3 regions of the Enterococcus sp. DIV0800 genome follow, and region 3 is predicted to be linked to each of the others. Evidence: riboswitches for the same ligand, from Rfam matches in the RefSeq annotation. Region 3 holds a riboswitch; each other region holds the start of a gene.

The links. A riboswitch is a leader RNA that binds a small molecule or an ion and turns the genes downstream of it on or off. The one in region 3 is predicted to bind thiamine pyrophosphate.
Region 1: it holds a riboswitch for thiamine pyrophosphate, as region 3 does, so the genes downstream of both, thiW (energy coupling factor transporter S component ThiW) here and tenA (thiaminase II) in region 3, are expected to answer to the same signal.
Region 2: it holds a riboswitch for thiamine pyrophosphate, as region 3 does, so the genes downstream of both, thiT (energy-coupled thiamine transporter ThiT) here and tenA (thiaminase II) in region 3, are expected to answer to the same signal.

Annotation. Positions count from the first base shown of each region.
Region 1 is NZ_CP187898.1:2,396,674-2,398,939, forward strand. Features, by position in the region: gene IGI54_RS11555 (hydroxyethylthiazole kinase) at 1-775, opposite strand, end outside; gene thiW (energy coupling factor transporter S component ThiW) at 772-1,293, opposite strand; TPP riboswitch at 1,407-1,496, opposite strand; gene gloA2 (SMU1112c/YaeR family gloxylase I-like metalloprotein) at 1,572-1,961, shown strand; gene IGI54_RS11570 (nucleotide pyrophosphohydrolase) at 1,993-2,266, opposite strand, start outside.
Region 2 is NZ_CP187898.1:2,244,053-2,246,318, forward strand. Features, by position in the region: gene IGI54_RS10835 (hypothetical protein) at 1-457, shown strand, start outside; gene thiT (energy-coupled thiamine transporter ThiT) at 538-1,122, opposite strand; TPP riboswitch at 1,171-1,269, opposite strand; gene IGI54_RS10845 (hypothetical protein) at 1,339-1,701, opposite strand; gene IGI54_RS10850 (low molecular weight protein-tyrosine-phosphatase) at 1,774-2,232, opposite strand.
Region 3 is NZ_CP187898.1:969,662-971,927, forward strand. Features, by position in the region: gene grdD (glycine/sarcosine/betaine reductase complex component C subunit alpha) at 1-184, shown strand, start outside; gene IGI54_RS04650 (hypothetical protein) at 432-671, shown strand; TPP riboswitch at 1,102-1,194, shown strand; gene tenA (thiaminase II) at 1,325-1,975, shown strand; gene IGI54_RS04660 (LPXTG cell wall anchor domain-containing protein) at 2,071-2,266, shown strand, end outside.

The DNA of each region.
Region 1 (2,266 bases), 1.1 Mb from region 3:
CTGTTTCCATCAACAAAGTCAATTGATTCAATGTCTCTTGCCGAAAATTTGCTAAGCCTCGCTGATTTTTAGCCGCTTCACCGCAACAGTTGAAATAACTGACGGCACTCACTACCGCTGCTGCTCCAACCACTCCACTGCCTAGCAAGGCCGCGATCAATGCGCCCACCACATCACCGGTGCCAGTAAAACGATCCAACTCCGGTACGCCATTTTGCAAGCGCCAGCTATTCTTTTGATCCACCACCAGGTCTTGACTGCCCGTGGCTAAGAAAATCGTTCGTGGATAGTCCACCGTCAATTTTTGTAAAGCAAGCGTTAATTCCTCCAGCGCCGCTTCACTTTGATCCAACGGACTACCGTCCACCCCACGAGCCTGACTCGGTAACCCGCAAAAATTCCGCAGCTCAGAAATATTTCCCTTTACCACAGTGGGCTCCGCCGCTACCAGCAAACGGCCAACTTGATTTCGCACAGTACTGACACCATAGCCGACTAAATCCACGACCGTTGGCTTTTTCAGCTCTTTAGCCAATTCAGCAGCCCCCACTAAACTTTTTTCCCGTGTTTTTGACAAATGACCAATATTCAACAGCAAGCTGTCGGTCTGCTGAAACAGCTCCGCAAACTCCCGCTCGTCTGAAGCCATGATGGGTTTAGCCCCCACGTACAGCAAAGCATTGGCCACTGTTTCGCAAGTCACCTCATTCGTAATACAATGAACCAAGGGCGCATTTGCCAAAGGCATGCTCGCACTTATCTCAACCGTTTTCATTCAAACCTTCTCCCTTCAAAAAACAATCGCTGCCAGCGCTTGAATATTTTTGTTTCTTTCAGCTTCACCAAGACAACAAAGGCGATAGCGGAACCAATCAAGGTCGCTCCGATAAAACGCGGCGTATAAATCAGCCAATATAATTCCTGCTGACTGCCAGTAAACCAAACCATCACCGGATAAGACAGCAATGAGCCTAAGATTCCCGTCCCGAAAATTTCACCTACCATCGACCAGACGAGCTTTCTGCCAAACTTGTAGAACAGCCCTGCAAAAAAAGCCCCGAAGACTGCCCCCGTTAAAGCTAACGGTGGAATCCCCAACATCGTCATGCGAATCAACGCACAGACCAAAGCCATCATGGTACCGTAAAAAGGACCCAGCAATACTCCGGCAATAATATTCATGACGCTCGACATCGGCGCCATCCCTTCAATCCTCATTAACGGAGACAACACTACGTCTAAAGCAATCATCAACGCCAACAAGGTCAACTTATGGATACGATCTTTTTCCATGCAAACAGCCCCTTTTCCTCAAGAGATATTTGGGGCTGGTCGTTCCACTCTTGCTGCTAGAAAGTCATTGTAAAAATAGAAAAACCCAACCAAAAAAACTGGTCGGGTACAATTCATCACTAGCTACATTTCCCTTCGACAGTCTTAACTGCATCAGGTTCAGTGGGTATAATCTCAGCTAAATAGCACCCCAAATGTTTCTCTTCAATTTGTTTGAAGTATAACATACTTTTTTTATTCCAACTAGCTTATACTTAGGAAAAAGGAGGGAAACTTTTATGCCAAAACCAAATTTTTCCGCCATTCATCATGTGGCGATCATTGTTTCTGATTATCAGAAGGCTCGTAACTTTTATGTCGATATCTTAGGTCTGCCCATCATTCGTGAAAATTATCGTCCAGAACGAGAGGATTATAAATTGGATTTGCAGCTAAATGACGCTGAATTAGAAATTTTTGCCGCAAATAACCCGCCTCAACGTCCCAGTTTTCCTGAAGCGGCCGGTTTGCGTCATCTCGCTTTTAAAACAGAAGACATCGAAGCGACAGTCGCCTACTTAAAGGAACAAGGGGTGGACTGCGAACCTTTACGCAGCGATGATTTTACCGGTGAACGGATGACGTTCTTTTTCGATCCCGATGGTTTGCCGTTAGAGCTACACGAATAAAAAAGCGGCAGAATTTGCTCTGCCGCTTTTTCTATGCTTCATCAACAGGATACTTGATGGCATTTTTCTTTAATTTTTCACTGATGATCTCATCAATATCGAAGTCCAAATTATCTGCCATCATATACGAATAGATCAAAACATCCGCTAGCTCTTCTTTCAAACGTTCGGTTTGGGTTCGCGCTTCTTTCGAGTCCTTCCATTGAAAAAGCTCTAATAGCTCCGCCGCTTCTAGTGTAATCGACAGCGCCAGATCCTTTTCATTATGAAAGGGACGCCAGTTTCGTTCGTCACGAAATTGATTG
Region 2 (2,266 bases), 1.2 Mb from region 3:
TCATATGCGGACACATCTGCATTCACCTTTCTTTTACAAACTACAAAACAACTTTGTTTATTTCAATCTAGGGAATGGAACAATGCGCGTTTATTATCGCTATCTCGATGAATTTTATCGGATCTTAGCCAGCAAATTGACTCGGATCGTTTTAGAAAAAGTCAACGATCGTCGTTCCTTTTTCCGCAAAGGTTCCTCCGTCGCTCATTTAGACGGTGAAATATTGAAAGAATTGTATCCGATTTTGCAAGAAGGCGCAATTTTTTGTTTTGGGCATTCCGAATTAATCAATAAAATCTACCATATCCCGATTTATTTATCTGACGAAAAAGGCTGGCGCCGTAGCTCCAAGAGTTATAAAAAGGAACAGCACGTCGCTGAACTTTCTTATGACAGCGCCAAACAAACTTGGCATTTGAACATCGAAAACGATGATCCTGTCTTCTCATTCCGTTAAAAAAGCATTCGCCTCTGGAAAAGATTTCCAAAAGCCAATGCTTTTTTTGTATGACGGAGATTGCTCTGTCAAAACCTCGATTAATGGCTGTGCTTTTCAATCAAGTTGCCATCTTTAGGCAAATACAGCTGGGGTACTTTTTCTAAGATTAGAACGGCCACAATTGCCGTGATGATCGCTGTCGCCAATCCGCTGGCGCCATTCATGACAAAGGAAAAGATCCACGGATTCATTCCCCACAAAGCATAGCTGCCCCAGAAAACGACACCGGCAACAAAGTGCCAGAAAAATCTTGCTCCCGTTCCCACCAGCGCGCCATAAACGATATTTTTGCGAGCGGAACTCAAATCTTGGTCCATTAATGCTTGTTGAACTTTTTTCGCATAGAGTCCTGCGAAACCAGCGAATGTAAAGGCAATCGGGTATTCAATCAATACTTGAACGACGCTAAGAAAATAAACATCCCCCGCCGGAAAATGTAAAATCCCCCAAATAAAGGCCGATAATAGCGCCGGTTTCACCCCACGGCGCAAAGCGAACAACGTCATAGGAATCATTCCTAATGAAATCGTGAAGCTGCTGCCGATCGTTGTTGGAATCAGTGACAACATAAAAGCCAATGCCGCTACGATCGTTCCTTCAATCATAATTCTTGTCTTACTCATAAAAAAACTCCTCCTTTTGAACATACAGTCCACAAAGGAGAAGTAATATCATTACTTCGTCACAATTCCTACGCTCGAATGACCGAAACAGGTACTAGGGTTTAGAGTAATCTCAATCTCAGCCCGAAGGCTCCCCTTTGTGAAAGTACTATTCTATTTTTAATTACATTGAGAGTATAGCAGATATCTGCCTAGTCGTAAATGTATAAAATACTTTTATCGTGAAATACTTTCTTGATCACCGCTAGGCGACAAGGTCGTGACTTTTTTGATCCGATCGATCGTCAGCATCACTAGTTGATTTTCTTGTGTACGAATCACAATGGAATCATTGGTGACTACTTTCGGCAGCCAACCTGAGATCGTTTCAAATTTTTCTTCATCTTTTTCATCTTGAACTTGAAGGACGACTAAACTATTTTGCAAAGAAGCCATCTTCAACTTGAGAAAAATATTCTCATTGGCTTGCTCTTGCGCACGTTTTTCAGCAGAATCATTCAAAAAATCCGAGATGAAACGATATGATGAATTCGAAAACAGCTTAATTAAATTCTTTTTAGGCTTCTCGCTTTTAGTCATTCGGCTTCCTCCTACCAAGAGCATGTTTGTGTAGTATGATTTTACTTAAATTTTTTGGAAAAAACAAGGAAACTAGCCTTTTTCAAAAAAAGTTAACCAATCATTTAATCCTTTTTGAATCAATTCATAAGTTTCCTCAAAATCACCCGTGTACCAGGGATCAGGAATACTTTCTCCCGCATGTTCGGGGACGCGATCCAAATATAAATAAATCTTCTCTTTCGTTTCCGCCGGTGCGATTGCTTTTAGGTCACGAACGTTTTCCTGATCCATGCCGATAATATAATCCGCTTCATAAAAATCAGTCGTGCTTACTTGCCGAGCCCGCATCCCTTTCGCCGAGATGTGATGTGCGGCCAAGATTTTTTCCGTGCCATGATGCGGCGGATTGCCAACCTCCCATTGACTGGTGGCAGCCGAGTCGACTTGAAAATTTTCTTCTTTCTGCTGTTCAAAAGCATCACGAAATATCGCTTCTGCCATCGGCGAACGGCAAATATTTCCCATACAAACGAATAGAATCTTTTTCATGTTATTCCTCCTGTGCTATAGTCAATTTATCAAA
Region 3 (2,266 bases):
GGAAATCGTTACCTGTGAGATAACCGGGATCGAGATCATGGAATTGGAGGAGGCAGTGAAAGTTTTGTGGGCGGCCGATATCTATGCCGAGAGTGGAATGGGTTGTACAGGACCGATCGTTTTGGTCAACCCTAAACAGTTAACTGCCGCACAGAATGAATTAAAAAATGCGAATTATCTCTAAATAAGACGGACAGCTTTCTAGAAGGCTGTCCGTTTATTTTCGTTGAAAAATTATTAACAATTAGGATAATTTTGACTTATTATTATTTAATCATCAAGGGAAGACTGGCTAGTGAGGGCGTTGTATTTTCTTTCGTTTTTTAAAAGTTGTTGGTACGTTTTCAGCCGTTAAGTGCTGGAATTTTTGTTATACTGAAAAGGGGATGATTGTGATGGATCAATTAAAAAATATCTGTTGCTATGCACCCATGATGGTGTATGCAACACCAACAATTGAAGCAGAAGTAGATAAATTATGTTTGCAAATGGTTTCCCTTGCGGCCAGAGGCTGGAAGGCAGACCAGTTATATTATTATGCATTGGAGCACGGCAGTAAAATCCATGAGGCAGACTTAGTTATATCCGCAGATGTGAAAGGCTTAGTGATCATCTTTCGGTCTAAGCAAGAAAGACAGAAGCTGGAAGAAGCGGCCAGTGAATACGTTTGAATTATATATAGTTAAAAAATGTGCTGATTGCTTTAACTCGATGAAAATGAATGAGTGAACTTTATAGATGCAAGTTGAATTAGAGATTATTAGTCCTAATTCTTCTTGCATTTTTTCGTTCACTATAAAGAAAGTATAAAATTTTCATATGAATAAATCGCTTTACAACAGGCATAGTCATGTCCGGTTTCACGAACTTGCTTTATCAGCAATAAGCAAAAGCTGAGCGAGTTCGCGAAAGCCTTTCTTAATTTTGCTGACATTGTCGAATTCTTTAGATTAAAAGGCTTCATTTAGCCTAAAGCTAGTGGATTAATTTTATTTTCCACACTCCGATAGTCTGGCTATGAAAAATAATTTGGATGTCAGTCATGAAAAATTGAAATTTCGATCGTCTATCATAGGCCGCTGTGCTATACTTTTTTCAACTGAATGACACGAGGGGTGCTTATTGAAGCTGAGATCATACCCATTGAACCTGATACAGTTAGGACTGGCGCAGGGAAAGTGTGTTTTATTGACGATGCCCCCGGCCGCTTTTTTGTGGTCGGGTTTTCTATTGGTGAGGCCTCTTTTCATTTGGATCAATTGAAAGGAGGTCTTTTGTTCGTACAAAAACGAACTAGATTACAAAAGAGAAAGGAAAGAGTTGAATGACGTTTACAGAATTAGCGAGAAAAAAAGCAGAAGCATATTGGAAGGCTAGCTTTGAGCATCCTTTTATTCGAGAATTGGCTACAGGTGATCTGTCGCCAACCGTGTTTCGCTATTATTTACTTCAAGATCGTTATTATTTGGAGCATTTCGGTAAGCTCTATGATTTGATTGCAGAGCAAGCTGATGATCCAGAAGTTAGAGCAAGCTTGAAGGAGCATGCGGCAAATTTGGAATTGGGAGAAATGGCAGTTCGCGAGACATTTTTTTCTGAATTAAAGATCACGGAACAGGAGATTGAAGAAACAGCGATAGCTCCCACGGCTTATCATTATGTCTCCCATATGTATCGTCAATTGATTGATGGGACAGTCAATACCGCTTTTGCTGGAATGCTTCCTTGCGCGTGGCTCTACCAAGAAATCGGGTCTCAATTGATTGAAGCCGGATCTCCCAATCCGCTTTATCAGCGTTGGATCGAAACCTATGCGGACGCCGCAGAAGAGGTGGAAAAGGAACGTCAACTGTTAGATCGTTTGTATCAAGAGAGTTCGGTTGATGAGCAACAACAAATGATTGAGGCATTTGTGATTAGCTCAAAAATGGAGTGTGATTTTTGGGAAATGGCTTTGACGCTAGAACAATGGTAAAACGAATAAATTATTTTTTAGACAAATCGGCCAATTTGTTTATTAACAGCTTTGGCTTTTCTTCGCTATAATGATCGGCGAAGGGAATGAATAGAATGACCAATAAGAAAGTGTTTGTTGTAGCGCTCATTGCTCTTTCAGCAGGACTGGTTTTGTCTCCAGCGGTTAGTGCAGTTGAGACAAATGACGCAACGGGAAGCTCGGTCCCAACTACAGCAACAACGGAAAGCAGCAACTCAAAACTACCTCAGCAAGATAATATCGCCGCGCAACTGAAAGCGGCGACTGAAC